DNA from 3 places in the Flintibacter porci genome. Region 2 is predicted to be linked to each of the others. Evidence: riboswitches for the same ligand, from Rfam matches in the RefSeq annotation. Region 2 holds a riboswitch; each other region holds the start of a gene.
The links. Region 2 has a riboswitch for cobalamin ahead of ACEVJL_RS05350 (sirohydrochlorin cobaltochelatase). Riboswitches for the same ligand answer to the same signal wherever they lie in the genome.

Region 1 (10,367 bases), on a different contig from region 2:
GCCGTTCCAGTCTGTCCGCCCCAACGCTAAATTCTGCAAACCCGCCTGTCGGGAGAAGTTCTACCGGCAGGAGAAGCGGAAAGCCAAAGAAACGGAAACATCACAAACTGCATAAGGACTGTGGCCTGCCCAAATAAACCGGGCAGGCCGCATTTTTATGCCCTGAAACGGAGGGATTTTTATGACACTCTTTGAACTGGTAAAACAGAATATTTGTGTGCCGGATGCGGCGGAACACTATGGGCTGCAAGTCAGCCGAAACGGGATGTGCAGCTGTCCGTTCCATGAGGACCGGCACCCCAGCATGAAGCTGAACGAACGGTATTTTTACTGCTTCGGCTGCGGAGCCACCGGCGATGTGATCGACCTTGTGGCGAGGTTATTTGACCTGAGCAGTTACGAAGCAGTGCAGAAGCTGGCACAGGATTTTGGGATTGGCCCGGACAAGCCCCCTGCGGCAGCTGCCCTGCCCAAACCGGAGCGTCCTCTGCTGAAAGCATACCGGCAGGAGGAAGTGCGCTGTCTGCGGGTATTGTGCGATTATCTGCATCTTCTGGAAGGTTGGAAACAGAACTATGCCCCAGCCAATCCAGATGACAGTTTAGATGACCGGTTTGTGGAAGCCTGCCAGATGCTGGACTATGTTGAGTATCTGGCGGATTTGCTGATTGCCGCCGAGCTGGAACAGCGGGTAAAAATCGTAGAAATGCTGAACAAGGATGGCCTGATCGCCGGTTTGGAGGAACGGCTGGACAGGCTGAAAAAGGAGGACGACGCCCATGAAAAACAAAGCGCAGCTTGACGGGATGCCCGTCTGGTTCGATGGCAAAAGCATCAACGAAGCCCTGTTTTGTGAGGAGTTCTTGCAGACGCACAAGATCATCTTCACAAACGGGGCTTTTTTCACGCCCGAAGGCCGTGTGACCGATGAACTGCCCCTGCGGGGAGAAATTTTTGAGGAGCTGAAATGCTGTGCGGTCAGCAACATTCCCCGCAAAATCAGCAACATTGTGGAGCTGATGAAGCTGGCGGCGTTGGTGGAGGATTTCCCCCCGGAGCCGGATCGGATTCATCTTTCCAACGGGACTCTTTTTCTGGACGGAACCTTTGTGGAGGGAAAGCCGAAAATCGTCCGCAACCGCTTCCCCGTGTCCTACAAGCCCAACGCCCCGAAACCTGTTCTCTGGCTGCAATTTCTGGATGGCCTGCTCTACCCGGAGGACATCCCCACCTTGCAGGAATATATCGGCTACTGCCTGATTCCCAGCAACAAGGGACAGCGGATGATGGTTATTAAAGGCAGCGGCGGCGAGGGCAAGTCGCAGATCGGCGCTGTGCTGGGAACTTTGTTCGGTTCCAACATGAAGGATGGCAGCATCGGGAAAATATCCGAGAACCGGTTTGCCCGTGCCGATTTGGAACATATCCTCCTGTGCGTGGATGACGATATGCGAATGGAGGCCCTGCGCCAGACCAACTATGTAAAATCCATCGTCACCGCCCAGGGCAAAATGGATCTGGAGCGCAAGGGCAAGCAGAGCTATCAGGGATGGATGTGCGCCCGGCTGCTGGCCTTCTCCAACGGAGATTTGCAGGCGCTGTTTGACCGGAGCGACGGATTTTATCGCCGCCAGCTGGTGCTAACCACGAAAGAAAAACCGGCTGGCCGTGTGGATGATCCTGACCTTGCCGAGAAGATGAAAGCCGAGGTGGAGGGCATTCTGCTGTGGGCTTTTGAGGGATTGCAGCGGCTGGCCGCAAACAACTTCAAGTTCACCGAGAGCCAGCGCACCAAAGACAACCGGGAAGCAGTCAAACGGGACAACAACAATGTCTATGATTTTCTGGATTCTGACGGGTATGTTCGCCTGAAAGCGGATCTATCTGCCAGCTCCAAAGAACTGTACGAGGCATACCAGATTTACTGCACCGAAAACAACCTGCCTGCCCTGAAGCCACGCAGCTTCAGCGAAGCCCTGATTGCCTGCCAGAGCCGCTACAATCTGGAATACTGCAACAATGTGACCAATGCAGCCGGGCGGCGGGTGCGTGGCTTTCTGGGGATTGAGGTACTGGTGAGAAATCATATATCAGTGTTTTCCGGTGATTCGATGCGTACGTACGTACCGGAAGATGTGCCGGAGGAGTGGCGGCGCTGAGCCATGTACGTACGTACGCTTTGATTGACCGTTGTTCTCCCTTTTATAGCAATTCAGCGGCTATGTCAGTCAGAATCACCGGTCAAATCCCATGTTAAATCAAGGCAAGTGGAAATCGAAAAGTATTTGCCTATTGGAAGAAATCATTTTGCGAAACCGTGCTTCTCGCCCCGGTGAACCGGGTGCATGGAATCATGGGGAAATGCACGGTTTCAAGCCGAGTCACACGTAACGGAAAAGTCGGAAGGTGCGACCTATGGGCAGGACATCACACCGGCAATTCTGAACGGATTTGGTGACAAGGAGATTTTTCACCACACAGCGAAGCGGTTATGCCAGAAGGCGTGCCGACTTCGCTTTTTTATCAAGAAAATTTAGGAGGATTTTTGATGATGACGGTACGCAATGAGATTAAGGCACAGATCGTCCGGGCGGGATACACCATGCAGGAGGTAGTTGACCGGCTCCATGAGGAATACGACTGGTCGGACAGCGTTTCCAACCTGTCGGCCAAGCTCCAGCGGGAATCCATCCGCTACAAGGAGGTTGTGGAACTGGCCGATGTGCTGGGCTATGACCTGATCTGGCAGAAGCGGAGGTAATCCCATGACAAGTGAAGAAAAGAAACTGTTGCAGGCAAAGCACCGCTTGGAGGAAGCCCAGGCACGGGACCGGGTGAAGGAGCGAAAAGCCCGGACAAGGCGGCTCATTCAGGAGGGCGCTGTACTGGAAAAAGTGCTGCCGGAAGTACAGGCGGTAGGGCTTGATAATCTGGAAGAGTACCTGCGGCGAAAGCTGGCAGGACACGATTGAAAACTGCTGGGAGGTCTCCGGGAAACCGGGGGCCTTCCTCTTTTTTATCCCGAAGGGCGCACTTACTCACCACCTGCTAAAGCAGGCGGTGGTAGCCCTCCCGTTGGTCGGGCACGTGCGCTCTCCGAGGGGGATTGCGACTCCTGCGGGAGCCGCTGGACAAGGCTGCATTTCTGCCAAACTGCCAGCCTTGCCCATGCAGTCGACGCAGGGGTTTCCGTTTTGGAAGCCCCTGTTCATGGGGTGGTATATTGCCACCCCATCCCGCCGCCTGCCTGCGTCAACCTGCCACCGGCAGCTTGACACAGATACAGGGGTGGAACGAATCGTTCCGCCCCTGCTGGTGGTGCGTCGTATTTCACGACGCACTGAGCGAAAACAAGGGTGCCCTGTTTCGGGGCACCCCTTTCAGAAAGGACAAGGTGATTTATGGCGATTTATCATTTGGAGGCTAAGATAGTCAGCCGTGGAGCCGGACGCTCCGTCGTAGCTGCTGCGGCCTATCTGAGCTGTTCCCGGATGCTCAACGAGTATGACGGGGTGCAGCACGACTACACCCGCAAACAGGGCCTTGGGTGGCGGCAGGTTTTTCTGCCAGCCACCGCCCCCGCAGAGTGGCAGGATCGGGAAAACCTGTGGAACGCCGTGGAGGAAACCGAAACCGCAAAGGATAGCCGCCTCGCCCGTGAATTTGTGGCGGCGTTGCCCATAGAACTGAGCCGAGAGGAACAAATCCAGCTCCTGCAAGATTTCATCAAGGAGCAGTTCGTGGCAGACGGGATGTGCGCTGATGCTGCCATCCATGACCCATATCCTCCCGGACACAATCCCCATGCCCATATCCTGCTGACGGTGCGCCCACTGGATGAAAAGGGAAAATGGCAGTACAAGACTGAGAAAGAATATCTCTGCATCAAAGACGGCGAGGAACGGGGCTTTACTGCCGCTGAGTTCAAACAGGCACAGGCCGACGGATGGGAGAAGCAGTATCAGTACAAGGTGGGCAAAAAGAAGGTGTATATGACCCCGTCCGCAGCGCAGGCCCAGGATTATGAACGGGTATCCAAGTATCCCAAAAGTACCAAATATGGCAGACAGAATCCCATCACGGAACGCTGGAACAGCGATGAGCAACTTGTTCTGTGGCGGGCTGCATGGGCAGATGTGGCAAACCGCCATCTGGAGCGCACCGGACATGAGGAACGCATCTACCACCGCAGCCATGCCGAGCGTGGTCTGCTGGAGCGGCCCACGGTCCATGAGGGTGTGGTTGCCAGAGCCATGGAAAAAAAGGGTATCATCTCTGACCGGTGCGAGCTGAACCGGCAGATCAAGGCCGACAATGCCCTGCTCCGGGAGCTGAGGGGACAGGTCAAAAAGCTGGCGCAGGCAGTTAAAAATACCATCCCGGCACTTGCCGAGGCCATGGAAAATCTGCGAAAAAATCTGCTGCTATTCTGCTATCAGCTGGGGTATCTCCGCAAGGGCAAGGAACGCCTGAATGCTTCGCTGAATACGCTGCGCCCTGCCCTCACACAGTACCATCAGCTGGCAAAGGACATTCGGGATAAGACAAAAGAGCGCCGCAGCCTGCTGTCCGAGAAAAAGGCGCTCTCTGCGGTCCATGTGTTCCGGCACCGGGAACTGGCGGCAAAGATTGCGGCGCTGACAGAGGATTTGGAGGAACTGCGTTCGGAGAAAAATCTGCTTCTGGCGTCGCTGGCATATACCGAGGAAGATGCTGCCGAACAATTCCCTAAAGACATCGCCACCATGGAGCAGAGCCTGAAACGGCTGGAAGAACAGGAACAGAAATATTCCGCCGAGTTGGACGCTGCCCTGAACGAGTATGCCGGGCTTCGGGAGCAGGCCCAGGGCTTCGACCCAGTGCAGCTGTATGAAGCAAGACAGGCCATCCGCCCCGACAAGGAGCAGGAAGCGGAGAACCGGGCACAGCAGGTTTACGGTGAGAAATACAGCCCGCTTCTGATGTTTGACAGCAAAAAGACGGTTTCCCGGATGCTGCATGAGGATATGGAGCGGCAGGCTGTGCGGAGGATGGTGCGGCAGGTGCAGAAGGAGCAGCAGATTTCCAACAAGGGAAAGCGCAAGGAACAAGAGCGCTAATTGATGTTATAAAATATATTGAAGTTTTACTAATAAGAATTTTTATCGTCTGTTAGTTGCTTGACAAATATGCATTACTATGATACTTTTATCCTAAGTAAATATGATATCTGAGTGCCATCAATTTCGTATAGTGTTGATGGAGAATAGTGAATCCGGTTGGAATCCGGAACGGTACCGCCACTGTATGCGCGGAGGCACCGCACATGACGAAAGTCGGTCATTGGGAGTTAATCCTGAGAAGGCTGTGCGGAAGGCTTATGATACGCAAGTCAGGAGACCTGCTCAGGTTGTTAAAGTCTATTTGCTCTCGAGTTATGGAGAAATGGGCTATTTTGTTGCGAAAAAACGGCAGCAGCAGTCATGTATGACTGCTGCTTTTTTTGCATATCTTTAGCATACTTTTCTCCATTTTACTTTACTATTGCTTTTTCGTGGCTTAAACCACAAAAAGATATAAATCAATGGAGGAAAGTAAAATGAAGAACATGAAAAAATTTGTAGCACTCCTGCTTGCGATGTGCATTGCAACATCTCTTGCTGCCTGCGGTTCTCAGGAAAGTGAGACATCAGACAACTTAGGCGAGGTGTCTTCTACCAATCCAGTCTCTGACGATCAAGCTGCTGCTGATGAGGTGGCCAAGCTGATTGACGCAATCTATGTGCAAGAACGAAACGAAAACACGGATGAACAATGTGAGGCCGCAAAGGCTGCCTGGGATGCCCTGACGGATGCCCAAAAGGAATTGGTTTCCGGCGAATTTGCAGATCCAGACTATTTTGGACGGGATACTGGTGATGCTTCTAAAGATGATCCCCTCAACGGTGATGAAATCGGCGAAAATGAACTGCTCGTAGTCAGCTTCGGAACCTCTTTTAATGACAGCCGTGTTGCTGATATCAAGAGCATTGAGGACGCTTTGCAGGAAGCCTATCCGGACTGGTCGGTCAGAAGAGCATTTACCGCCCAGATCATTATCAATCATGTGCAGGCTCGTGACGGAGAAAAGATCGATAACGTCCAGCAGGCACTTGACCGTGCGGTAGAAAATGGTGTTAAGAATCTGGTGATTCAGCCTACCCATCTGATGTATGGTGCTGAGTATGATGAGCTGGCAGAAACCGTAGGAGCTTATCAGGATAAATTTGAATCGGTTCAGATCGCTGCTCCTCTTCTGGGCGATGTCGGTACCGATGCAACTGTCATCAATGAAGATAAAAAAGCTGTTGCAGAGGCTGTTACCGCAGAAGCGGTTAAGACAGCTGGATACCAGACTCTGGATGAAGCAAAGGCAGACGGCGTTGCATTCGTATTTATGGGTCACGGTACTTCCCACACAGCAAAGGTATCTTACAGCCAGATGCAGGCTCAGATGGAGGCTCTGGGATACAACAATGTATTTATCGGTACCGTTGAGGGTGAACCGGAAGAAACCGCCTGCGAAGCTGTTATTGAAAGCATCAAAGAAGCTGGTTATAAGAAAGTCATCCTTCGTCCTCTGATGGTCGTTGCAGGTGACCATGCAAACAATGATATGGCAGGCGATGATGCTGATTCCTGGAAGAGTATGTTCAACGCATCCGGCGCTTTTGAGAGCGTTGATACTCAGATTGCAGGCCTCGGTCAGATTCCAGCCATTCAGGAGCTATATGTTGCACATACTGGTGCTGTAATCAATCAATAAAGGAACAGATCGAGCATGAAAAAAAGAACGATACTCCTGTGTATGGCTGCTTTGGTCGCTGTTTTCGCCGTTGGATGCAGCAATCAGACGGATACATCTGCTCAGGACGGCTCCAGCCCTCCAGCTGTTTCGCTGGAACAACAAACAACTCTGGAAGATGGCATCTATTCTGCTGATTTTGAAACGGACAGCAGCATGTTCCGTGTCAACGAGACATGCGATGGTAAAGGAAAGCTGACGGTTCAGGACGGTAAAATGACCATTCACATTTCGCTTACCTCTCAGAATATTGTCAATCTTTTCCCAGGCACCGCAGAGGATGCCCAGAAAGATGGGGCAGAACTTTTGCAGCCTACTGTGGATACTGTAACTTATGAGGATGGAATAAGCGAAGAGGTCAACGGTTTTGATGTTCCAGTTCCGGTTCTGGACGAGCCGTTTAACCTTGCGCTAATCGGTACAAAGGGAAAGTGGTACGATCATGAGGTAATTGTATCGAACCCAGAAAAACTTGAATAAACCATGCTCTGTCCCTGCTCTTAACGGCAGGGACAGATTTGTATCTGGAGAGGAGGACGAATATGAGGAGAAGCATATTTCCCTATCTGGTGAAAAAATTTTGTCTTGGGCTATTGATGGTGATGTGTATCACATCCATTATGGTATTTCCTGCTTCAGCATCTGCGGAAGCAGCAACGGTTGATCTGGAGGATGGTGAATATTCCATAGAAGTCATACTGGAGGGTGGAAGCGGACGGGCGACTATTACATCTCCGGCAATTATGACTGTACGGGGTGGAAAGGGTTATGTTCAGATTGAATGGAGCAGCCCGAACTATGACTACATGAAGGTAGAAAATAAAACTTTTAAACCACTCCAGGAGGCTGGAAATTCCACTTTTGAACTTCCGATTATAGATTTTGATATGCCAATAGCGGTCGTTGCGAATACCACAGCAATGAGCACACCACATGAAATCGAATATACATTAACCTTCCTCCAAGACACCATAAAACAAGACACATCTTTTGAAATGATGGCTATGGTTGCAGGAACGGTAATTGTAATTGCCATAGTCGTAATTATCTCCTTTTTTGGGATTCATAAGAAACGGAGGAGCAAATAAAATGAGAAAAATGGCAGTAGTTTTATTGTGTTTTATCCTCATATTTACTGTATCCTCCTGCGGTTCACCTTCTGAAGCTGATTTGCTGGAAACACGTAATACTGATATCAGTCCGGATTTAACCTTCGATCACAGTATGCCTCTCGATTATGCTGAGGAATTTGCAGTGGACTATTACAATGATGGATATGCGCTTATTACCATCTCCAATGGTACGCAGTATCTGGTAATCCCAGAGGGAAAACCAGAGCCATCCGGTTTGGATGAAAACATTGTGCAGCTGCACCAACCGATCCAAAACATTTATTTAGTTGCCTCGGCTGTGATGGATATGTTTGTTTCGATGGATGCGTTGGATACGATCCGTTTCAGTGCGCTGAAAAGCGATGGCTGGTATATTGAACCAGTGCGTGCGGCAATGGAATCTGGAAATATTCTATATGCTGGCAAATATTCCGCTCCGGATTATGAGCACCTCATTGATGAGAATTGCAGCTTGGCGATTGAGAACACTATGATTTTTCATACGCCCGAAGTGAAGGAACAGCTGGAGAAGTTTGGAATCCCGGTTTTGGTGGATTATTCCAGTTATGAGTCTCACCCTCTCGGCAGAACAGAATGGGTAAAACTCTATGGATTGCTGACCGGACAGCAGGAAGCTGCTGAGTCAGCGTTCAATGCAGAAAAACAGGCGTTTGAGTCTGTCAGCGGAGCACAGCCTACCGGAAAAACAGTTGCATTTTTTTATATCACAACCAATGGCGAGGCTAACGTACGCAGACCGTCCGATTATCTGGCGAAAATGATTGAAATGGCTGGTGGAACCTATATTTTGGAACAAGATCCCGATGATGAAAGTAAATCTTCCACCATGAGCATGGAGATGGAAGCTTTTTATGCACAGGCAAAGGATGCCGATTATATCATCTATAACAGCACAGTAGACGGGGAACTCAAATCTCGGGATGAATTATTAACGAAAAGTCAGCTTTTAGAGAACTTCAAGGCTGTGCAGAATGGAAATGTTTATTGTACAACCCAGAACATTTACCAGTCCACTATGGAACTTGGCACCATCATCGCAGATATCCATAACATGCTGCAAGGAGATGATCAGAGCCTTACCTATATTTACAAGTTGGAGTGATACAAACAGATGAAGAAAAAACGATATTTTGCTGCATTTGTTGTTTTATTTGTGCTTCTGCTTTTGTTTCTGGTCATGAACCTATGTATCGGAAGCGTTAATATTCCATTTTCTGAGATTCCTAAAATCCTTCAAGGAATCGGAACGGATGAAACCTACACAGAAATTGTTACGCAGGTCCGAGCGCCAAGAGCATTTGCAGCGGTGATTTTGGGAGGTGCCCTCGCATTATCCGGATATCTGCTGCAAACCTTTTTCCACAATCCAATCGCAACCCCGTTTACGCTGGGCGTTTCATCCGGTGCAAAGCTGATTGTCGCATTGGTGATGGTAGCGTCCCTGCAATTTTCAGTACAGCTCGGTTCATGGCTGATGATTCTTGCGGCCTTTGCCGGTTCCATGTTATGCATGGGTTTTGTTATTCTAATGTCCAAAGTCATCAATCAGATGGCAATGCTCATTGTCAGCGGCGTCATGATCGGCTATATCTGTTCTGCTGTGACTGACTTTGTTGTTACATTTGCGGATGATGCGGATATTGTAAATCTGCACAATTGGTCTCTGGGCAGCTTTTCGGGGATTAACTGGGACAATGTAAAAGTTATGGCAATCGTAGTGCTTATTACGATGTTTTTTGTGTTTCTGTTATCCAAACCAATTAGCGCCTATCAGATGGGTGAAGCCTATGCGCAGAATATGGGGCTTAATGTATCACGTTTCCGTATTGTGCTGGTGATCCTGTCCAGTATCCTTTCGGCCTGTGTAACTGCATTTGCTGGACCGGTATCCTTCGTCGGAATCGCCGTTCCTCACCTTGTCAAAGGCTTGTTTGGTACAACACAGCCGATTTTAATGATTCCAGCTTGCTTCTTAGGAGGTGCGTCATTCTGCCTGTTCTGCGATTTGCTGGCAAGAACAGTATTTACTCCCACCGAGTTGTCGATCAGCACGGTAACTGCAATTTTGGGCGCTCCGGTGGTTATCTACATTATGCTACGCCGGAAAAGAGAAAAGATGGGGTAATCGGGAATGAATCATGGCTATCTATATACAAAAGATTTAACTGTTGGTTATAATGGTATACCGCTCATCCGCAATATTCAGCTTGAAATAAATAAAGGCGAAATTGTTACATTGATAGGACCAAACGGTGCAGGAAAAACAACTATTTTGCGCAGTATTATCCAGCAGTTGCCACCCGTGTGTGGCGTTGTATGGTTAGATGGACAACAGGCGGAGAAAATGCCGGGCAAAGAAATGGCGCAAAGGCTGTCCGTTGTATTGACCGAACGGGTAAATCCTGAGATGA
Region 2 (10,367 bases):
GGGTCATCTGGGCGCTGTTATAAATGGAGGCGCCCTCACGGGTCATAGCCAGCAGAGTGGGGTTTACCAGGCTACCCGCGTAGATGACGCAGTCGGCCTCACCCAGCAGCTGAGCCCCTCGCAGGGTGATGAGATCGGGCCCGCCGGGGCCGGCACCCACAAAATGGACCATGGATTTCCCTCCTTACGGTATAATAATCGTAGTAAAATACCCACTGGATTTGGGTTTCTCCTCCAGAGAGGGGCAGATCCGCTCTCCGGGCAGGCCGCAGTTTTCCACCATGGCCGCCTGTTCCAGCAGGCCCCGCGCTTCCAGAGCGTCCAGAACCTGGGGAAAGTTGCGCCCCGACTTCATCAGTACCTTGGCTCCGGGCAGGTCCAACGTCTCCCCGGGACCTTCGCCGCCTCCGGGCAGGATGTGCAGGGGACTGTTCATGGTGGTCAGGCTCCGGCCAAGCCGGGCGGCCACCGCGCAGAAGGCGGGCACCCCCGGTACCATGACACAGGGGAACTCATCCTTTAATAGATCCATCAAATAGCAGTAGGTGGAGTACACCGACACATCTCCCAGCACCGCCATGGCCACGTCCTGACCCTGCTCCAGATAAGAGCGCACCGCCTGGGCGGCCTCCACATGGGTCTGGTGCTGCTTGGCCTTGTCTCGGGACATGGTGAAGTGGAGGGGCAGGAGAGTCTTGCCCTCCAGATTGGCGGCCTGCTTGGCGATGTTCAGAGCTGTCATCTCTCCGGAGGCCGTCTGAGGTGCGGCCAGCACAGGACAGGCTTCTAATGTGCGGATGGCCTTTACCGTGAGCAGCTCCGGGTCGCCGGGGCCAACTCCCACGCCGTAAAAGGTTCCTAATTTCTGTTGTTCCATCGATCTGTTAACTCCTTCCCCTTGGGGGTCAGGCCGAGAAGGCCATATTGATTGCTAAACGGGACGGCACCCACCGTCCCTTCCGGGCCGAAGCGCCGGTCCAGGTGTCCCTGAATGGCCTCCAGCAGGGAGGACAAAACTTCCTCCCGCAGCCCTGCCTGGTCCAGAACCTCCAGACAGCCGTCGGTGGTGGGGCAGTCCATAAGAGCCCGGGCAGTGTTTCGGTCCGCGCCCGCCAGAGCGGCGTGGGCACAGAATAACTCCCGGCGGCCGTCCGCCCAGCGGGAGTGAGTGTTCATGATGCCTCCGGCCAGCTTGACCAGCTTGCCGATGTGGCCCACAAGCAGAACTTCCCGAAAGCCCTCCAGACGGGCCTGATCCAGAGCCTCGCCAATAAAATTGGAGCACCGGACCACCGGGATGCTCTCGGGAATCAGGTCATGCTGGGCTAAAAAGTCCAGGCCATAGTTACCGGGCACCAGCACCAGGCGGCCGTCGCTGTGAAGCGCCGCCTGCCGCAGCTCCAGAGCCATGGTGTCCACCAGGGCCTGGACGCTCATGGGCTCCACAATGCCGGAGGTGCCCAAAATGGAGATGCCGCCTTCGATGCCCAGATGGGGGTTGAAGGTGCGCTGAGCGGCCTCTTCCCCGCCGGGGACGGAGATAGTTACCAAAAATCCATCGGTGCAGCCCAGTGCCTTCCGCTCCCGGTCCACCGCCTGGGTGATCATCTGGCGGGGCACCCGGTTAATGGCCCACTCGCCCACCGGCTGGTCGAGACCCGGCCGTGTCACCCGGCCTACACCTTCTCCGCCGCGGATGGTAATGGTATCGCCACCCTGCCGCGCTACCCGGGCCACAATGGGCAGACCATGGGTGGCGTCGATATCGTCCCCGCCGTCCTTGATGACGGCGCACTGGGCCCAGCCCTCTCCCAGCTGAGGCTGGGTGAGAGACACCTCCACCCGCCAGCCCTTGGGGGTGTCAATAGCCACCAGATCGGGCGGGCGGCCTGTGAGCAGCAACCGTACCGCTCCGGCAGCGGCCAGTGCGGCACAGGTGCCGGTGGTGTAGCCGCAGCGCAGGCGTTTTCCACCGGCGGTGACGTAGTGCTCAAAGGCCATGGTTCTCCTCCACAAGCATCTTGAGACGGTGGACGTACATCTCCTGCACCTGGGGCAGGCGGCCCAGCCCCTCAAAGATGGGGGTCACTTCATAGCCGCTGGCCTCCAGGCGGTTTTTCCAGCTTTCGGGTTCGGGGCCGGCCATGTCCTCCACGGCGTGGGTGCCCGCCACCAGCATCAGGGGAGCCAGCAGGACCCGGCGGCAGTTTTGGCGGCTCAGCTGCTCCAGCACGTCCTCCGCCTGGGGCCAGCCCTCCACCGTTCCGATGAGAATGTCCTCCCGGCCCAGCCAGTCCAGCACGCCCTGGAGGGCGGGATAGACCAGGTTGCCCGGGTGCTCAGTGCCGTGGCCCAGCAGCACCACGGCTTGGCCCTCCTGGCAAGGGAAACGGTCACACAGAATTTGCGCCAGAGCCCGCACACCCCAGGTGTCTCCCAGCAGAGGGGGGGCCATACGCAGCTGCTGAAACTGGGAACGCATCTGCCCGGATGCCTCCAGCAGGTCGTCATACTCATAGCCGGGGAGCAGGTGGGTGGGCAGAACATAGACCCGCTCCACGCCGTCCTGGGCCAGCTGCTCCAGAGCAGGCACAAAGCCGGGGATGTCCACGCCGCGCCGGGCCAGAATGCGGCGGATGGTGGGGCTGGTGTAGGCCTGATAGGCGGGCAGGTGGGGGAGAGCCTGAGCGGCGGCGCGCTCCACGGCGCAGATATCCGCCTGACGGGCCTGCTCCACTGCGGTGCCGAAGCTCACCGTCAACAGCGCTTCCTTCATGGTAAAATCCTCCTTGGAACAAGCCAGCGCGCCCCTCCTCCTGAGGGGAGAAGGGGCGCAAAAGACAACACAAAAGACGGGCCGCATAGCGGTCCGTGGTCTTCCGCCTCTCCGTTTGGTCCGTCCGGAGCGGCAGGCCCTGCCTTCAGCCTCAGGCAGTGTGGGTCAGTGGGCAGGTCTTCCGGCTTGGGTTCCCCGGCCCGCTCCCCCTTCCCGCAAGCATTGCAGTGGCGCTGGAGCGGTCCTCCCCCTTACGGCGGCGGTCCCGCGCGGGCGTTGCACCCGCTTCCCTATTCTCCCGGCCTTTTCTTCCGGGCACCCGCTGGCGATTTTTTTCTTATTGTACCCAACCTTGGCCCCTCTGTCAACGAAAAGGCCCGGCGCAGAGTGCGCCGGGCCAAAGAACCGGATTACTTGGGCTGGGTCTCCCGCTGGAACTTCTCCAGATAGGCGTCCTGGAGGAGCTTGAGACGCTGGGGATCCTTGCCGCCTACGGGGATGCCGTCAATGGACTCCGCCTTCATGCACAGGGCGCTGGAGCTGGTGACGATGACCTCGTCGGCGTTCATCAGCTCTACCATGGAGAAGGGCTTCTCCAAAACGGAGATGCCGTGCTCCTTGGCCAGGGCCAGCAGGTGCTTGCGGGTGATGCCGGGGAGGATGAGCTCGTCGGTGGGGGCAGTCTGGAGCACCCCATCCTTCAGAATGGAGATGTTGCTGTGGGCGCACTCGGTGACCCTGCTGCCCCGATGGAGGACGGCCTCGTCGCAGCCCTGCTCCACGGCGCGCTGGTTAGCCAGTACGCTGGGAATGAGGTTCAGAGTCTTGATGTTGCACAGCTTGAAGCGGATGTCCTCCATGGAGATGAGCTTATAGGGCTTGTCCATGGACTTCATGGTATGGGGCTTCACATAGATGAGCAGAGTGGGCTCCGTATTGGCGGGGAAGGGGTGGTTGCGCATGGCAACACCACGGGAGATCTGCCAGTACAGGAAGTGGATGGGGGAGTCCTCCGCGGCGTCGATGACCTTCTGCAGCTCGGCCTTGACCTGGTCGCGCTCCATGGTGAAGGGGATCTCCAGCAGGCGCAGGCTGTTGTACATCCGATCCAGGTGATCGTCCAGGGCGAAGGGAATACGGTTTGCCACGCAGGTGGCCTCGTAGATACCGTCGCCGAAGTAGAGGGCGCGGTCCCCCATGGGGACGGTCATCTCCTCCAGAGGACCCATGGTTCCGTTATAATATCCTACATTTTTCCACATGGTTTCTCGATCCTTTCCAATGTGTCCTGATATGTACCCGGAGCAGAGTGTTCCAGGGGCTATCGCAGGCCAGTTCCTTCTGCCCCTAGCATAGCAGACCTGGCGGGCAAAGTAAAGCGTTATTCCCGGTGGTCCTCGGGGACGGCGCCGGCTTTGTAGGCGCTGAGCAGATCCCGCAGGGCATCAGCCTGAGCTTGGAGTTTGGCGCCGATGTCAGTTTGCGCGATTTTGATGCGTGTGTCCATACGCTCAAAGACCCGGGAGCTGTTGGCAATGTCCATGTTTTTCTCGATGGCGGTTTTCCGACCGCAGAAGGGCTCGTGGGAGACGATGCGCAGCACCCAGGAGTTGTAGATGAGGGTGTAGCCGGCGATGCCGGTGGTGGGCTGGTAGGCTTTGCAGAAGCCGCCGTCGATGACGATAAGCTTGCCGCCGCCCTTGATGGGACTCTCGCCCTTCTTGGATTTGACGGGGATGTGGCCGTTGATGATGTGGCAGTGGGGGCCTTCCAGGCCAAATTCCTTGAGGAGCATATCGCACACGGCGGGGTCTTGATAATAGGTGTAGTAGGGGTTCTTGGGCTCGGTCCAGGCGCTCTCGTCCTTGATGAGACGGCGCTCAAAGGTGGTCATCCGGTCCCGGCCGAAGATGGGGCTGTTGCGCCCGGCCCAGAGGAACCAGAGAAAGTCCATGCCCAGCTGCCGCTCCGGGGTGCCCAGCTTGTGGTAGTAGGCCTGGCGGGCGGCGGTGTCGGCGTAGTCCAGGAACTCCTGTCCTTTCCGCTCCTTGCCGCCGATCTGGAAGGAGAGCAGCTCCCCATCCGCCGTCATGGGGATACAGCCGTGGAAGAGAAGGTTTCCGTTGAAGACCTTATAGAGGCTGCCCTTGGAGTAGAGGAAGCGGATGTGCTTTTGCAGCTTCTCACTGCGCAGGAAGGAGGCGGTGAGCTGATTGATGACCGTATCTTCTTCGGGGGTGAGGGCGTAGGGGTCTTTGGGGTCCACGGTGGGGAAGTCCACGTCCTCCAGGGGATAGGTAGTGTCTCCAATGGTGATGCACTTGTTGGCGTAGTCGATCTTGTCCAGCAGCAGGCGGTCGCTCATGCCATACTCGGGATGGCGCAGCAGCTTCTGGCCCTCCAGCTTGAAGAGGATGATGGTGATGGCCTTGTGCATCCGGGCGGAGAGGAGCTTGTCCTTCTCGCTGTACTGGTCGGCGTCGGGGCCGGTGAGCTTGACGGCAAAGCGGTGGACGTCGCAGTCCTTATATACCTCGTTGGCAAAGACGGACAGGGGGCGCAGGGAGATGCCGTAGCCCGTCTCGATTACTTCCAGATTGTTGTAGTGGATGGAGTTGGCCAGCACAGTGGCTACCAGGGTGCGGGAGCCGGAGGCGGCGCCCATCCAGAGAATGTCGTGGTTGCCCCACTGGATGTCCACGCTGTGGTAATCCAGCAGAGAGTCCATGATGATGTCCGCCCGGGGACCGCGGTCAAAGATATCGCCTACGATGTGCATGTGATCCACGGCCATGCGCTTGATGACGGCGGAGACCGCCTCGATAAAGCCGTCGGCCTGCTCCAGGTCGATGATGGTGGAGATGATATTTTCAAAGTAGTCCCGCTTGTCGGCCTCGGCGTAGTTGGTGTGGATGAGTTCGTCAATGATGTAGGCGTAATCCTTGGGCAGGGCTTTGCGCACCTTGGAGCGGGTATATTTGGAGGTGACAAAGCGGCACACCTCGATGAGGCGGTGGAGGGTAATGCGGTACCACTCATCCATGTCCTTCATCTGGCGGTGGAGCTGTTCCAGCTTCTCCTCCGGATAGTAGATGAGGGTGGCCAGCTCGTCCCGCTCTCCCTTGGAGATGGTGGAGGCAAACAGGTCGTCTACCTTCTCCCGGATGACACCGGAACAGGAGTTGAGAATATGTAAAAAGGCCTCGTGCTCTCCGTGGACGTCGGAGATGAAGTGCTCGGTGCCTTTCGGCAGGTTCAAAATGGCCTGAAGGTTAATAATCTCGCTGCTGGCGGCCTGTACGGTGGGGTACTGCTGAGCCAACAATTTCAGATAACGTAGTTCTTCCTGAGAAAATGACTTTTTCCGCTTCATTTCAAAACCTCCTTCAAGTGCGAGAATTAGACGCGAACACATTATTTCACATTTAGTCGATGCTTGCAAGTGTGTTGGCGCTCTTTAACAAAAAATTAAATAGGATAAAGAGGTGCTAAGAGAAAAGATATGCGCTATCTTTTCACTCTGAGAATTTTGTGCTATAATGAACCATCTTAAAAAAGGAGTGAGTTCCCTTGGCGCAGACCCGTGACGAAGAACGCCTGGCCAATGCCCCCATCGGCCCGTTGATGCTGAAATTGGCGGTACCGGCGGTAGCGGCTCAGGTCATCAATATGCTTTATAATATTGTGGACCGAATCTACATCGGCCACATCCCGGAGGTGGGAGACATCGCGCTCACCGGCGTGGGCGTCACCTTCCCCATTATTATGCTGGTATCTGCCTTTGCCGCCTTTGCCGGCCAGGGCGGCGCGCCCTTGGCCTCGATCCAGCTGGGTGCGGGCAACCGGGAGAAGGCGGAAAAAATCCTGGGCAACTCTCTGACTTTGCTGCTGATTGCCGCGGTAGCTCTTACGGTGGGATTCAGCATCTTCAAAGAACCCATTCTCTATGCCTTCGGCGCCTCGGAAAATACCATCGGCTATGCCATGGATTACATCGGCATCTACCTCATCGGTACCATCTTTGTCCAGCTGGCTCTGGGACTGAATACCTTTATCAGTGCCCAGGGTAAGGCCCTGGTGGCTATGCTCAGCGTGCTCATCGGCGCGGTCTTGAATATTTGCCTGGACCCGGTATTTATCTTTGGTCTGCATATGGGAGTGAAGGGTGCAGCTCTTGCCACTATTCTCTCTCAGGCGGTAAGTGCAGCCTGGGTGGTAGGCTTCCTGTGCAGCCGCCGCAGCGGCCTGCGGATCCGGAAGAAAAATATGCGCCTGGAGCCCAAGGTAGTAGGCCGGGTGGCCGGTTTGGGCGTGGCTCCCTTTATTATGCAGTCTACGGAGAGCCTGGTGACCGTGGTTCTGAACACCGGTATGCAGACCTACGGCGGTGACCTGTATGTAGGTACCATTACCATCATGCAGTCCATCATGCAGATGATCGTTCTGCCCACTCAGGGTATTACCCAGGGCACCCAGCCCATCATGAGCTACAACTACGGAGCGGGGAACTATCTGCGGGTGCGCCAGACCTTCAAGCGGCTACTCACCGTTACCTTGACTGTGACCTGTGTTTCCTTTGTGGTGGTGGCTCTGTTCCCGGGAATGCTGGCCCGGATCTTTACCCCTCAGCAGGAACTCATTGACCTGGTAAGCCGGGTCATGCCCATCTTCTTTGGCGGCATCTGGGCCTTTGGCGCTCAGCTGGCCTGCCAGACCACCTTTATGGCTCTGGGCCAGGCCCGTACCAGCTTGTTCCTGGCCCTGCTGCGTAAAGTCATCCTGCTGGTTCCCCTGGCTATTATTCTGCCCCGGGTGACGGGCAGCGTCATGGGAATCTACGCCGCTGAGCCCATTGCGGATGCTCTGGCCAGTGCGACGACCCTGACCCTGTTTTTGAGCCGGCGCAAAAAGCTGCTTCCTACCGCAAAAGATCAATAAAAAATGGGACCGCCGAGGCGGTCCCATTTTTTAGTTTTCTCCGTCCAGAGTCTGAATGAGCAGATTACGCAAGGAAATGGCGCTCTGGCGGTTCATCACCATGGAGGCCACCTGCTCGGTGTTGGGGGTGGCGATGTTCTCCAGTCCGTTTGTGGTAACTGTCACCGTATTTTCCATATATTTATAGGAGGCGTCCAGAGTGATCTCCAAAATCTCACCCTGCTTGTCGCTGACCTTGCGCAGGCCGAAGGTGTTGACATATTCCGGTTTCATCCACAGGACTCCTTTCAGGTAAAGGTAGCGGTGTAGGACAGCTCTTCCCAGGCGCCGGGCTGCAGGCTGCGGATACCTGCCTTGTCTTTCAGTTCACGGCCCACAAAGGTGGCATCGGGGAGGGTGGACCAGGGCTCAATGCACACGTAGTTGGTGTCAAAGGGCTTGGCCTGGGTCCAGATTCCCAGATAGGGAAAATCGGCGAAGTCCGCAGTGACCCGGGGACGGTCCTGTCCGTCCACCAGGACGGCTCTGGCCTGAGGAGGCTGATCCAGAATCACGGTATCCAGATGATACGTGGTGGGGTCAAGAGCGATGCGTCCGTTTTCCAGAGAAATGGCGCCATTTTTAGGCGTGACCAGGGACTGCTCATTGAGTCCATAGGGCTCGATGGTATCCTCCAGACCGGGCAGGCGGATGGCATACTGTCCCATGGTCTCCCCCTCCTCCAGGGGAGCACGGAAGCCGTCGTGGACGCCCAGTTCGTAGTACATCACCTGCTCCGAGCGGTTTTCCACCCGGTGGCATTTGATCAAACGGTTCTCTTCCAGTGTATAGGTGACCGTGAGCGTGAAGGAGAAGGGATACATGCGCCGGGTCTCCTCGTTGTCGGTCAAGCGGAAGGAGACCTTGGTGTCTGTGTGTTCCACGACCTCAAACACGCAGTCCCGGGCAAAGCCGTGCTTGTTCATGTGATAGGGGACGCCATCCAGCAGGTAGGTGTTGTCTTTCAGACCGCACAGCACGGGAAAGAGGATGGGAGCGCGCCGAGCCCAGATGTCTGCGTCTCCCTGCCACAGGTACTCCGTGCCGTGGTGGTTGCGTACCGAGGCAAGCTGAGCGCCCAGGTCCTCGATGTCTACGGTGAGACATTCATTTTGAATGGTGACGATCATAGAGAAGGTCCTCCTTTGATATAGGTTCCGTTGAGAATAGCTTCCATCAGCTCCTCCCCACGGTAGCATAGTTTCAAAGAGAAGAAGGGGGTGTCCTCTTGGGCGATGAGATCCAGAAAGATAGCGTCTCCCTCCCAGTGGGGCAGCTCCAACAGTTTTTTGCGGGGAATCCACTCCAGCACGCCCTCGTCGCACTCCTTCAGCGTGCCGGTGAAGCCGTCGGCAGTAAACAGGTGCATGTACTCGGTGGGCCAGCGGTCAGAGACAAAGGTGACGATCCCCCGGTAGCGGTAGGAGGTGAGGGTCAGGCCGGTTTCCTCCTTTGCCTCCCGCAGCACGCAGTCCTCGGGGCTCTCCTTGTCCTCGAACTTTCCCCCGATGCCGATCCACTTGTCGTGGTTGAGGTCGTTTTCCTTTTTCACCCGGTGGAGCATGAGGTAGTCCTCGCCCCGGGATATGTAGCATAAAGTGGTATTGATCATTGTGCGGCCTCCACGTAGCCCAGCTTGGCGGCTACCGCGTCATACCGGGGGGTGGGCACGCCGTACTGCCGGCCCAGGCGCACCACCTGAAAAATGAGACCGTCCACCTCAGAGGGCTTTCCGGCATCCAGATCCCGCTTAAGGGAGGTGGAGGCGTCGGGGTCCAGGGCGTCCTGAATGGCCAGGTTGCGCTCTGCCAAGTCGTCTCCCAGAGGAAAACCCATGGCAGCAGCCAGAGCGCCGATCTCATTGACAAAGGCCGCAAAATCGTCCCGGACAGGGCCGGGGTGCTGCATAGCGCCCACCTTCACATCATGGAAGATCCCGCAGGCAGCCATGGAGGAGACCACCGAGAACTTCATCCAAGCATCCCGCTGGATGTTGTCCGAGAGAATGGCCTCCACGCCGCACTCGTTGAGGTCCTGCGCCACCTGCTCCAGCTCCGGGCGGTACTCCTCAGGAGTGCGGGGGCCAAAGACCACACGGAAGATGTCTCCGCTCATGTGCACCACTCCGGGAGCTTTGATCTCGGCGGCAATGTACACGCATCCGTCGGTGACCAGAGACTGGGGCAGGCGAGGCTGCATGGCGCCGCCGGTCCCTACCACATTCAAAATAGGGATCACGATGGTCTCCGGGCGGCACAGCCGCTCCAGGGTGGGGAAGATGCCCTCCAGAGAGTAGCCCTTGACACAGACAAAAATAACGTCGGGCTGCTGCTCATAGTGTTCCTGTTCAAATGCGGGAATGGGGACGGCAAAGGTACCGTGGCCGGTTTCCAGCACCAGGCCGTTTTCTTCAATGGCATCCCGGTGGGCGCCCCGGGCAATGAGGGAGACATCCTTTCCGCTCATGGCCAAGAAGGCGGCCAGACAGCCTCCCGTGCCGCCGGCGCCGTATACAAGGTACTTCATAAAAGCCTCCAAGCAGTGTATAATTTATTTCCAGTATACCACGCTGAGGCGGCCAGGTGCAACACAGCCCGCCCGGGAAAAAAAGAAT
Region 3 (10,367 bases), on a different contig from region 2:
GGCTGAAGATCGTGGCCACCGGCTGCGCCATCAACTTTTTGAAAGAGATCGTCAATCGGGATTTCTACTCCATCGCCATCAAGGACGGCCAGACTCTGGAGCTGGACGACAAGACTCTGGAGTTCATGGTGGTTCCCAACCTCCACTGGCCCGACACCATGTACACCTATATCCGGCAGGACAAGGTGCTGGTCACCTGCGACTCCTTCGGTTCCCACTACGCCTGCGACGGTATCCTGGCCAGCGCCGTTACCGACCAGGAGGGCTACTGGAAGGCCACCAAGTATTACTACGACTGCATCATCGGTCCCTTCAAGAGCTTTATGCTGGACGCTTTGAAGCGGGTGCGCCCCCTGGAGCTGGAGATGATCTGCCCCGGCCACGGCCCGGTGCTGGATACGGGAATTCCCCACATGCTGGACACCTACGAGCAGTGGTCCACCGTCATCAATCCCAACCCCCGGCCCACCGTCATTATTCCCTATGTCAGTGCCTACGGCTACACCGGCCAGCTGGCCCAGTCCATTGCCCAAGGTATCACGGACAAGGGCGGCATCGACGTGCGCCTGTATGACATGGTGGAGGCCGACGCCGGCAAAGTGGCTGAGGAGCTCCTCTACGCCGACGGTTTCCTGCTGGGCACCCCCACCATCGTGGGTGAGGCCCTCAAGCCCATCTGGGACCTGACCACCGGCATGTTTGCTGGCACCCACGGGGGCAAGGTGGCCTCCGCCTTCGGCAGCTACGGCTGGAGCGGCGAAGGCGTGCCCCACATCATGGAGCGCCTCAAGCAGCTCAAGCTCAAGACCCTGGAGGGCTTCCGGGTGCGCTTCAAGCCCAGCGAGGACCAGCTCAAACAGGCCCGGGAATATGGCATGGAATTTGCCCAGTCTGTGCTGGACAACCTCCATCCCATCCAGCGCGCTCCCAAGGGAAAGGTGCGCTGCGACGTGTGCGGCGCGGTGTTTGACGCCGACGCGGAGGCCTGTCCCGTCTGTAAGGTTGGCCCCGAGCACTTTGTCCCCCTCACCGGGGAGGAGAAGACCCCCAAGGAGGAGCTGGTGCGGTGCAAAGTGTGCGGCGCGGTGTTCGAGTCGGACAAGGAGCGCTGCCCGGTGTGCGGCGTCGGCCCCGAGTATTACGTGCCCGTGAAGAAGGAGGAGAAGAAGGGCTCCGGCACCCGCAAGCTGGTCAAGTGCCTGGTGTGCGGCGAAATTTTCGACTCCTCTCTGGACACCTGCCCGGTGTGCGGCGTGGGCCGGGACAAGTTTGTGGAGGTAGAGGTGGAGGAGACCGCCTTCCGCAACGACACTCAGAACACCTACGTCATCCTGGGCAACGGCTGCGCCGGCGTCAGCGCCGCCCAGGCCATCCGGGAGCGGGACAAGACGGGCCGCATCCTGCTCATCTCCAACGAAGGCCCCGCCTACCAGCGGCCCATGCTGACCAAGGCCATGCTCTCCGGCCTCACCGCCGACCAGATGGCTCTGCATCCCGCCGGGTGGTATGAGGCCCAGAACATCGTCCAGATCCTGGAGCGCCAGGTGGTGGCGGTGGACACCCAGAACAAGCAGGTGGAGCTGGACGGCGGCTTCAAGCTGCCCTACACCAAGCTCATCTTCGCCCTGGGCAGCGAGTGCTTCATCCCGCCCATCCCCGGCCACGACAAGCAGGGCGTGGTAGCCATCCGCCGTCTCAGCGACGTGGAGAAGATCCAGGCCATGGGCAATGCCCTCAAGCAGGCTGTGGTCATCGGCGGCGGCGTGCTGGGACTGGAGGCCGCCTGGGAGCTGCGCAAGGCGGGCATTGAGGTGACCGTCCTGGAGCTGGCTCCCAAGCTGATGGGCCGTCAGCTGGACGATCAGGCCGCGGCGCTGCTGCTGGACGCCTGCGGAAAGTCTCAGGTCCGGGTGGAGACCGGCGTGCAGATCCAGTCCATCCAGGGGGGCGAGGCTGTCACCGGCGTGGAACTGGGCAGCGGCGAGATCATCCCCGCCCAGCTGGTGGTGGTGTCTGCCGGCGTGCGTGCCAACACCGCCATCGCTCAGAGCGCCGGTATTGAGATCGACCGGGCCATTGTGGTCAACGAGCGCATGGAGACCAACCTGCCCGGCGTGTACGCCTGCGGTGACTGCGCCCAGTATCAGGGCGTCAACTACGCCCTGTGGCCTGAGGCCCAGGAGCAGGGCAAGACGGCGGGCGCCTGCGCCGCCGGAGAGCTGGCGGCCTACCAGCCCATCGCCCCGGTGCTGGCCTTCCACGGTATGGGCACCGAGCTGTTCTCCCTGGGAGACCCCGGCAAGCAGCCCGGCGTGGAGTACAAGACGGTGGAGGTCCGCGACGAGGCCCGGAATACCCTGGAACGGTACTACTTCACCGCCGGCAAGCTGTGCGGCGTGATTCTGGCGGGTGACCTCTCCAAGATGGCAGACATGATGGCCGCCATCGACGAGAAGCGCTCCTTTGCCGAGTTCTTCGCCTAAATCATCACCTCTTTCCCGGCTGGGCATCCGCTCAGCCGGGAATTTTTTCTTCTTCCATTGACATAGACTCGGATGTGCTGATAAGATAGAGCGTACACAAAAATCAGCCCCTTCAGTGCCCAGCCTCGCCGCTGGGGTAAAAGGAAATCGGGTGCAAGTCCCGAGCGATCCGGTCACTGTAAGCGGGGAGTCCGCCGCAAGGTGCCATTGTCCGGCCAACAAGGCCGGGTGAGAAGGCGCGGCGGGCGCCGATCCGCAAGCCAGGAAGCCTGCTGAGGGAGCCATGGTGGGTATCTTCCGCAGAAAGTAGCCCCATCTGGATTTTTGGGCGGTTTGTTGCGCCCATTTTTCCGATGCCTGCTTTCCCTGGAAAGCAGGCATTTCTGTTTTCCTAGAGGCAGGACATCTCGATGCGCAAGATACAAAAAGAAAGGAGATCGTATGAATACCTGGAAACGCCCCCTGTCCGCGCTGCTGGCCCTGTCGCTGGCTCTCACTCTGTCCGCATGCAGCGGACAACCCATGTTGGATACTTCCGGCTCCCAAAGCACATCCTCTGCTGTCTCGGACAACTCCGATGGCTACTATCCCGTCACTATCACCAATTACAACTACGCCGGGGAAGAGGTAAGCTACACCTACAACCAAGCCCCCCAGCGGGTGCTGGCCGTCTATCAAGGCTGCATCGAGACCATGATCGCCCTGGGGCTGGAGGACCACGTCATTGCCAGCTACGGCCTGGACAACGAGGTAAAGCCGGAGTGGCAGGATGGATTCTCCAAAATGCACTACGATGACTCCGTTTTTGCCCCGGATAAAGAGACTGTCACTTTGATGGAACCCGATTTTATCTTCTCCTGGGGCTCCTACTTTGGAGACAAAAAGCTGGGAGACGTGGATGCCTGGAATGAGAAGGGTGTGGGGACCTATATGAACTCCAACACCGTTCCCGGAGGCACCCGCACCCTGGAAAACGAGTACACCGACATTCTGAACATCGGAAAGATCTTCCACGTGGAGGACAAGGCCCAGGCTCTGGTGGACGAGATGAAGGCTCAGGTAGCTGACACTCTGTCCGTAGTACAGGGACAGGAACCGGTACGCGTGGCGGTGGTGGAGCCCATCAGCGGCAGCATCACCAACTATGGCGCCAAGTCCCTGGCGGGGGACATGGTGACCGCCCTGGGCGGGGAGCTGGCCATGCCCCAGGCCGACTCCATCAGCAAGGAGGACCTGGTGGCCGCCGACCCGGAGGTCATCTTTGTGGTGTACATGGCCTACTCCGGCGACGATCCGGAAAGCGTGAAGCGTGAGCAGCTGTCCCTCATTCAGGATGACCCCGCCCTCCAGAGCCTGCAGGCGGTCAAGAACGGTAACGTCCATCTCATTATGCTGGGCGACATGTACGCCAGCGGTCCCCGGACTCTGGACGGCCTGAAGACCCTGGCCCAAGGCATGTACCCGGAGCTGAGCCTGTGAGTCGGAACGGAAAAGCACGCCTGGCCCTGGTGATCCTAGCCGCCGCCCTCATCTTATCCCTGGGACTGGCGGTGAGCGTGGGTTCCATGGCCATCCCTATGGGAGACGTGTACCGGGTTATGGCCTACGAGCTCTTTGGCCTGGGAGACGGCAGTCAATGGGGCAGCGGAGGGGTCCACGATGTGGTGTGGCTCATCCGCCTGCCCCGGCTGGTACTGGCGGCGGCCACCGGGGCTGGCCTAGGCCTGTGCGGCGCGGTGATGCAGGCCATGGTCCAGAACACCATGGCCGACCCCTACATCCTGGGCGTGTCCTCCGGCGCCTATCTGGGAGCCGCCCTGGCACTGACGGCTGGTGCGGGCACCGCCCTGGGCGGCAATGCCATGGGGTTATTTGGCGCAGTGGGGGCCTTTCTGGCCGCTGCGGCGGTACTCCTGCTGTCCCGGCTGGGAGGGCGCTCCACGCCAATAAAACTGCTGCTGTCCGGCGTAGCTCTCAGCGCAGTGTGCTCCGCCCTGGGTAACTTCTGTATTGTGCTGGAAAACGACGACCACGCCGCTGCCGCCCTGGTGCAGTGGACCATGGGGGGCATGGGGGCAGCCAACTGGCCGGGCAACGCCATCGCCTGCGGTGTGGTGGTGTCGGGCGGGCTGTTCTTCTGGAGCCAGTACCGCACCCTGAATCTGATGCTGCTGGGGGACGACTGCGCCGGTACCCTGGGGGTAGAGCTGGCCGGGCGGCGGCTCATATACCTGCTGGTGGTGGCCGCCATGGTGGGCGTGCTGGTCTACCAGGCGGGGATGGTGGGCTTTGTTGGTCTCATCATTCCCCATGGGGTGCGGCTGCTCTTCGGCAGCGACCACCGCACCCTGCTGCCTCTGGCGGGACTGACTGGGGCTGTCTTTCTGGTGTGGATGGATGTGCTGTGCCGGTTGGTGCTGCCGGGCAATGAAATTCCCATCGGTATCCTCACCGCCCTGGTGGGCGCACCGGTATTTCTGGCTCTGCTGGCCCGGCGGCGGTACGGATTTGGAGGTGAGGTGTGATGGACCTGCTGGCCCAAGACCTGCAAGTTACCCTGGAGGGAAACCACATTCTGAATGGAGTAACCCTGGAGGCCAGGGCAGGGGAGCTGGTGGGGGTCATCGGCCCCAACGGCAGCGGCAAAAGCACCCTCTTAAAATGCCTCTACCGTCAACTGGCCCCTCAGGGGGGCGCGGTGTATCTCAATGGCCGGGATTTAACCAGGGAGAGCCGCCGGGAGAGCGCCAAGAAAATTGGAGTCGTGGCCCAGCACAACGACAAGGGCTTTGACTTTACCGTTCTTGACATGGTTCTTTTAGGCCGTTCTCCCCATAAAAAAGCCCTGGAACGGGACAACCCAGCAGACTACGCCATCGCCCATCAGGCACTGCAGGAGGTGGGGATGGATGCGCTGGCAAACCGCTCCATGGTCACCCTCTCCGGCGGAGAGCGCCAGCGGGTCATTTTGGCCCGTGCCTTGGCCCAGCAGACCCCTGTCCTCATTCTGGACGAGCCCACCAACCACCTGGATGTGCAGTACCAGCTCCAGCTCATGGAGCTTGTAAAGGGAGTAAGCTGTACCGTTGTTGTCGCCCTCCACGACCTGAATTTAGCCGCTATGTACTGCCAGCGGCTCTATCTGCTGGACGAGGGTAGAGTAGTGGCCCAAGGTACCCCGGAGCAGGTACTTACCCCGGAGCGTATAAGCGCGGTGTACGGCGTACGAGCGGAGGTAGTGTCCGCTTCTGACGGACATCTAAGGGTGTTGTTTTACCCTCGGTGAAGAAAAATTTCTCCTTGCCAGAACCGCCCTGTTGGGGTATGGTTAGGACAGAAAACCACGGGGAGGGACACACATGACGCTGCTGGTTACCGGCGGAGCCGGATTCATCGGGAGCAACTTCATCTTCTATTGGCTCAAACACCACCCGGAGGACCAGGTAGTCTGTCTGGATAAGCTGACCTATGCGGGAAACCTGGCTACCCTGGTCCCGGTGATGGACCATCCCAGCTTTCGCTTTGTGCGGGGAGATATCTGCGACCGGGCAGCGGTGAAACGACTCTTTGAGGAGGAACAGCCCCAGGCAGTGATCAACTTCGCCGCCGAGAGCCATGTGGACCGTTCCATCCAAGCCCCGGAGGTCTTTTTACAGACCAACGTGCTGGGCACCCAGGTACTGCTGGACGCCTGCTGCGCCCACGGCGGGGTGCGCTTTCATCAGGTGTCTACCGACGAGGTCTACGGCGACCTGCCCCTGGACCGCCCCGACCTGCTCTTTACCGAGGAGAGCCCCTTGCGGCCCAGCAGCCCATACAGTGCCTCCAAGGCAGGGTCCGACCTGCTGGCACTGGCCTATTTCCGTACCTACGGCCTGCCCGTGACGGTGAGCCGCTGCTCCAACAATTACGGTCCCTACCAGTTCCCGGAAAAGCTCATTCCACGGATGATCGTCCGAGCGCTGGCCGGAAAAACCTTGCCGGTGTACGGCAGGGGAGAGAACGTGCGGGACTGGCTCCACGTGGACGACCACTGTACCGCCCTGGATGCGATCCTCCAACGCGGTGTGGCTGGAGAGGTCTACAACATCGGAGGCCGCAGCGAGCGCACCAACCTGGAGATCGTAGGCCTCATCTGCCGCAGGCTGGATGTACCCCCGGAGCAGGTAGTCCATGTGGCCGACCGGAAGGGCCACGACAAGCGCTACGCCATCGACAGCGGAAAGCTGTCCTCCCAGCTGGGCTGGCAGCCTCAGGTGTCCTTTGACCAGGGGATGGATGAGACCATCAACTGGTATCTGGACCACCGCTACTGGTGGGCGCCCCTGGCGGAGGATGTATGAAAAAAGACATTCCGATAAAAAATTTCTCGCTGTTGACAAACAAATCTTTTTGTGCTAAGATGCAGAAAATTTAATTTACTAAACCGTTGAAGCGGAGATAACGGCAGGATATGCCTTTCCAGAGAGTCCGGGGTGCTGCGAGCCGGGCAAGAAACAGCCTGTCAAATGGACCGCTGAGGGTGCAGGGAAATGTGAGGAACCTCACAGAGTATTCTGCAACGCGTGGGCATGCGTCAGTTGCCGGGGATATGTTGGTATCCCGCAAGGGCATAGGGTCATTCCTATGAAGCAAGGTGGCACCGCGGATAAGCTTTTTTATTCGTCCTTGACAGAAGAGATCATTCTGTCAAGGGCGATTTTTTATTCTCCTTTGGCAGACACGGACCGAAGAAAGGAGAAGCACCATGATCAAAGAAGCCATTGTCAAAATCGTCAGAAAAGGGGACCTCACCTACGAGGAGGCCTACACCGTGATGAACGAGATCATGAGCGGCCAGACCACCCCCACCCAGAACGCCGCCTTTCTGGCGGCTCTCTCCACCAAGAGTGCCCGGGCGGAGACCACCGACGAGATTGCCGGCTGCGCCGCCGCCATGCGCGCTCATGCCACCAAGGTAGAGACCGGGATGGAACTCTTCGAGATCGTGGGCACCGGGGGCGACAACGCACACAGCTTCAATATCTCCACCACCTCCGCCTTAGTGGCGGCGGCAGGAGGGGTGAAGGTGGCCAAGCACGGCAACCGGGCCGCCTCCTCCCAGTGCGGCACCGCCGACTGTCTGGAGGCCCTGGGGGTAAACATCCAGCAGAGCCCGGAGAAGTGCGTGGAGCTGCTGCAGGAGGTGGGCATGTGCTTCTTCTTCGCCCAGAAGTACCACACCTCCATGAAGTACGTGGGAGCCATCCGCAAGGAGCTGGGCTTCCGTACCGTATTCAACATCCTGGGCCCCCTTACAAACCCCGGCACCCCGTCCATGCAGCTGTTGGGGGTGTATGACGACTACCTGGTTCAGCCCCTGGCCCAGGTGCTCATCAGTCTGGGGGTGCGCCGGGGCATGGTGGTCTACGGGCAGGATAAGCTAGACGAAATTTCCCTCAGTGCCCCCACCACTGTGTGCGAAATCAAAGACGGGTGGTTTAAGAGCCGGGTCATCACCCCGGAGGAGTTTGGATTTGCCCGTTGTGCCCGGGAGGACCTGAAAGGCGGCACCCCGGCGGAGAACGCCGCCATCACCCGAGCCATCCTGAATGGAGCGCAGGGCCACAAGCGAAACGCTGTTCTCCTCAATGCCGGAGCGGCCCTGTACATTGCCGGAAAGGCGGACACCATGGCAGATAGCGTGGCCTTGGCCCGGGAGCTCATCGACTCCGGCGCGGCTGCCCGCACCCTGGAGAAGCTCATTGTAGTGAGCAACCGGGAGGTGGGGACGGCATGACCATCCTGGAACAGCTGGCCGATCACGCCCGGGCACGGGTGGCGGCGGCCAAGGAGAAGGCGGGGCTGGACACCCTCCAGGCCCAGTGCCGGTCGCTGGAGCGGACCCTGGGCCGGGGGCAGGGGAAGGAGCGCTTCCAGAAAGCCCTGAGTAAGCCGGGACTTTCCTTCCTTTGTGAGCTGAAAAAGGCGTCTCCCTCCAAGGGACTCATCGACCCGGAGTTTCCCTATCTGGACATTGCCAAAGATTATGAGGCTGCCGGAGCGGATGCCGTCTCCTGCCTCACCGAGCCCAAGTGGTTCCTGGGCTCTGACGATATTTTCCGCCGGGTGCGGCAGACCGTGTCTTTGCCCATGCTGCGCAAGGACTTTACCGTGGACCCCTACCAGATCTACGAGGCGCGCCTTATAGGTGCCGACTGCGTGCTGCTCATCTGTGCTCTGCTGGATACCCAGACCTTGAATGAGTACCTGAAGCTGTGCCAGGAGCTGGGGCTGGCCGCTCTGGTGGAGACCCACGACGAGGATGAGGTCCGCTCCGCCCTGGCGGCGGGAGCCACCATTCTGGGGGTCAACAACCGAAACCTCAAGGACTTCTCCGTAGATTTCTAGAACGCCAAGCGGCTGCGGGACCTCATCCCGCCGGAGGTCCTCTATGTGGCCGAGTCAGGAGTAACCGGCCCCCAGGATGTGGCCGAGCTGAAGGAAGTGGGGGCCGACGCGGTGCTCATTGGGGAGACCCTGATGCTCGCTCCCAATCAGCGCTCCATGCTGGAGCAGCTCCGGGAGGCGGCCCGATGACGAAAATCAAGCTGTGCGGCCTGACCCGCCCGGAGGACATCACCGCCGCCGCCCTGATGGGCATGGAGTGCGTGGTGTTCATGGGGGAGGAGGACACCGTCCGTCAGGCCCTGAACGTATATCGCATGCGCCTGTTGGGGGCCACGGTGGTGCCTGTTACCTCTGGCACCGCCACCTTGAAGGACGCCGTGTCCGAGGCAATGCGGGAGTGGACGTCCCGCATTTCCGACACCCACTACTGCCTGGGCTCGGTGATGGGTCCCCATCCGTTCCCCACCATCGTGCGGGACTTCCAGGCCGTCATTTCCAAGGAAATCAAGGAGCAGATGCTGGCCAAGGAGGGCCGCCTGCCTGATGCCGTGGTAGCCTGCGTGGGGGGCGGCTCCAATGCCATCGGCAGTTTTTATCACTTTATTGACGACAAGCAGGTGCGGCTCATCGGCTGCGAGGCAGCTGGCCGGGGCATCAACACCTTTGAGACGGCGGCTACCGTCAACACCGGCCGCTTAGGCATCTTCCACGGTATGAAGTCCTACTTCTGCCAGGATGAGTACGGCCAGATCGCCCCCGTCTACTCCATCTCCGCCGGGCTGGACTACCCCGGTGTGGGACCGGAACATGCCTGGCTCCACGACATCGGCCGGGCGGAGTACGTCCCCGTCACCGACGACGAGGCGGTGGACGCCTTCGAGTACCTGGCCCGCACCGAGGGCATCATCCCGGCCATCGAGTCAGCCCACGCGGTGGCCTACGCCAGGAAGCTGGCCCCCACCATGTCCAAAGATCAGATTCTCGTTATCACGATCTCGGGCCGGGGAGACAAGGACTGCGCCGCCATTGCCCGTTACAGAGGGGAGGATATCCATGAGTAAGATCAAAACTGCCTTTGACCACGGCAAGGCGTTTATTGCCTTTCTCACCTGCGGCGACCCAGACCTGGAGACCACCGCCGCTGCCGTCCGTGCCGCTGCCGCCAACGGGGCTGACCTCATCGAGCTGGGTATCCCATTCTCCGACCCCACCGCCGAGGGTCCCGTCATCCAGGGAGCCAATCTGCGCGCCCTGAAAGGGGGCGTCACCACGGACAAGATTTTTGCTCTGGTAGAGGAGCTTCGAAAGAACGTGACCATCCCTCTGGTGTTCATGACCTACGCCAACGTGGTCTTCTCCTACGGCACCGACCGCTTCCTGGCCCGGGCGGCGGAAGTTGGGGTGGACGGCATCATCCTGCCCGACGTCCCCTACGAGGAGAAGGAGGAGTTTGCCGCACCCTGCCGCGCCCACGGCCTGGACTTTATTTCTCTC

Region 1: linked by a shared signal. The riboswitch ahead of ACEVJL_RS14470 (sirohydrochlorin cobaltochelatase) and the one ahead of ACEVJL_RS05350 (sirohydrochlorin cobaltochelatase) in region 2 are both predicted to bind cobalamin.
Region 3: linked by a shared signal. The riboswitch ahead of ACEVJL_RS09805 (ABC transporter substrate-binding protein) and the one ahead of ACEVJL_RS05350 (sirohydrochlorin cobaltochelatase) in region 2 are both predicted to bind cobalamin.

Annotation. Positions count from the first base shown of each region.
Region 1 is NZ_JBHEVB010000017.1:43,941-54,307, reverse strand. Features, by position in the region: gene ACEVJL_RS14500 (DUF4368 domain-containing protein) at 1-115, shown strand, start outside; gene ACEVJL_RS14495 (CHC2 zinc finger domain-containing protein) at 182-802, shown strand; gene ACEVJL_RS14490 (DNA primase family protein) at 780-2,159, shown strand; gene ACEVJL_RS14485 (LLM class flavin-dependent oxidoreductase) at 2,552-2,761, shown strand; gene ACEVJL_RS14480 (hypothetical protein) at 2,766-2,972, shown strand; gene mobQ (MobQ family relaxase) at 3,402-5,099, shown strand; cobalamin riboswitch at 5,196-5,402, shown strand; gene ACEVJL_RS14470 (sirohydrochlorin cobaltochelatase) at 5,579-6,784, shown strand; gene ACEVJL_RS14465 (hypothetical protein) at 6,800-7,303, shown strand; gene ACEVJL_RS14460 (hypothetical protein) at 7,366-7,911, shown strand; gene ACEVJL_RS14455 (ABC transporter substrate-binding protein) at 7,913-9,058, shown strand; gene ACEVJL_RS14450 (FecCD family ABC transporter permease) at 9,068-10,081, shown strand; gene ACEVJL_RS14445 (ABC transporter ATP-binding protein) at 10,088-10,367, shown strand, end outside.
Region 2 is NZ_JBHEVB010000004.1:59,680-70,046, reverse strand. Features, by position in the region: gene cobM (precorrin-4 C(11)-methyltransferase) at 1-172, opposite strand, end outside; gene cobI (precorrin-2 C(20)-methyltransferase) at 185-877, opposite strand; gene cbiD (cobalt-precorrin-5B (C(1))-methyltransferase CbiD) at 859-2,001, opposite strand; gene ACEVJL_RS05350 (sirohydrochlorin cobaltochelatase) at 1,991-2,776, opposite strand; cobalamin riboswitch at 2,931-3,114, opposite strand; gene ACEVJL_RS05345 (aminotransferase class IV) at 3,187-4,038, opposite strand; gene ACEVJL_RS05340 (fructose-1,6-bisphosphatase) at 4,158-6,149, opposite strand; gene ACEVJL_RS05335 (MATE family efflux transporter) at 6,347-7,714, shown strand; gene ACEVJL_RS05330 (hypothetical protein) at 7,745-7,987, opposite strand; gene ACEVJL_RS05325 (aldose 1-epimerase family protein) at 8,002-8,883, opposite strand; gene ACEVJL_RS05320 (NUDIX hydrolase) at 8,880-9,365, opposite strand; gene ACEVJL_RS05315 (ketopantoate reductase family protein) at 9,362-10,279, opposite strand.
Region 3 is NZ_JBHEVB010000007.1:171,777-182,143, forward strand. Features, by position in the region: gene ACEVJL_RS09800 (FAD-dependent oxidoreductase) at 1-2,483, shown strand, start outside; cobalamin riboswitch at 2,580-2,774, shown strand; gene ACEVJL_RS09805 (ABC transporter substrate-binding protein) at 2,925-3,962, shown strand; gene ACEVJL_RS09810 (FecCD family ABC transporter permease) at 3,959-5,008, shown strand; gene ACEVJL_RS09815 (ABC transporter ATP-binding protein) at 5,008-5,769, shown strand; gene rfbB (dTDP-glucose 4,6-dehydratase) at 5,843-6,826, shown strand; gene trpD (anthranilate phosphoribosyltransferase) at 7,231-8,262, shown strand; partial or broken gene trpC (indole-3-glycerol phosphate synthase TrpC) at 8,259-9,062, shown strand; partial or broken gene trpB (tryptophan synthase subunit beta) at 9,104-9,934, shown strand; gene trpA (tryptophan synthase subunit alpha) at 9,927-10,367, shown strand, end outside.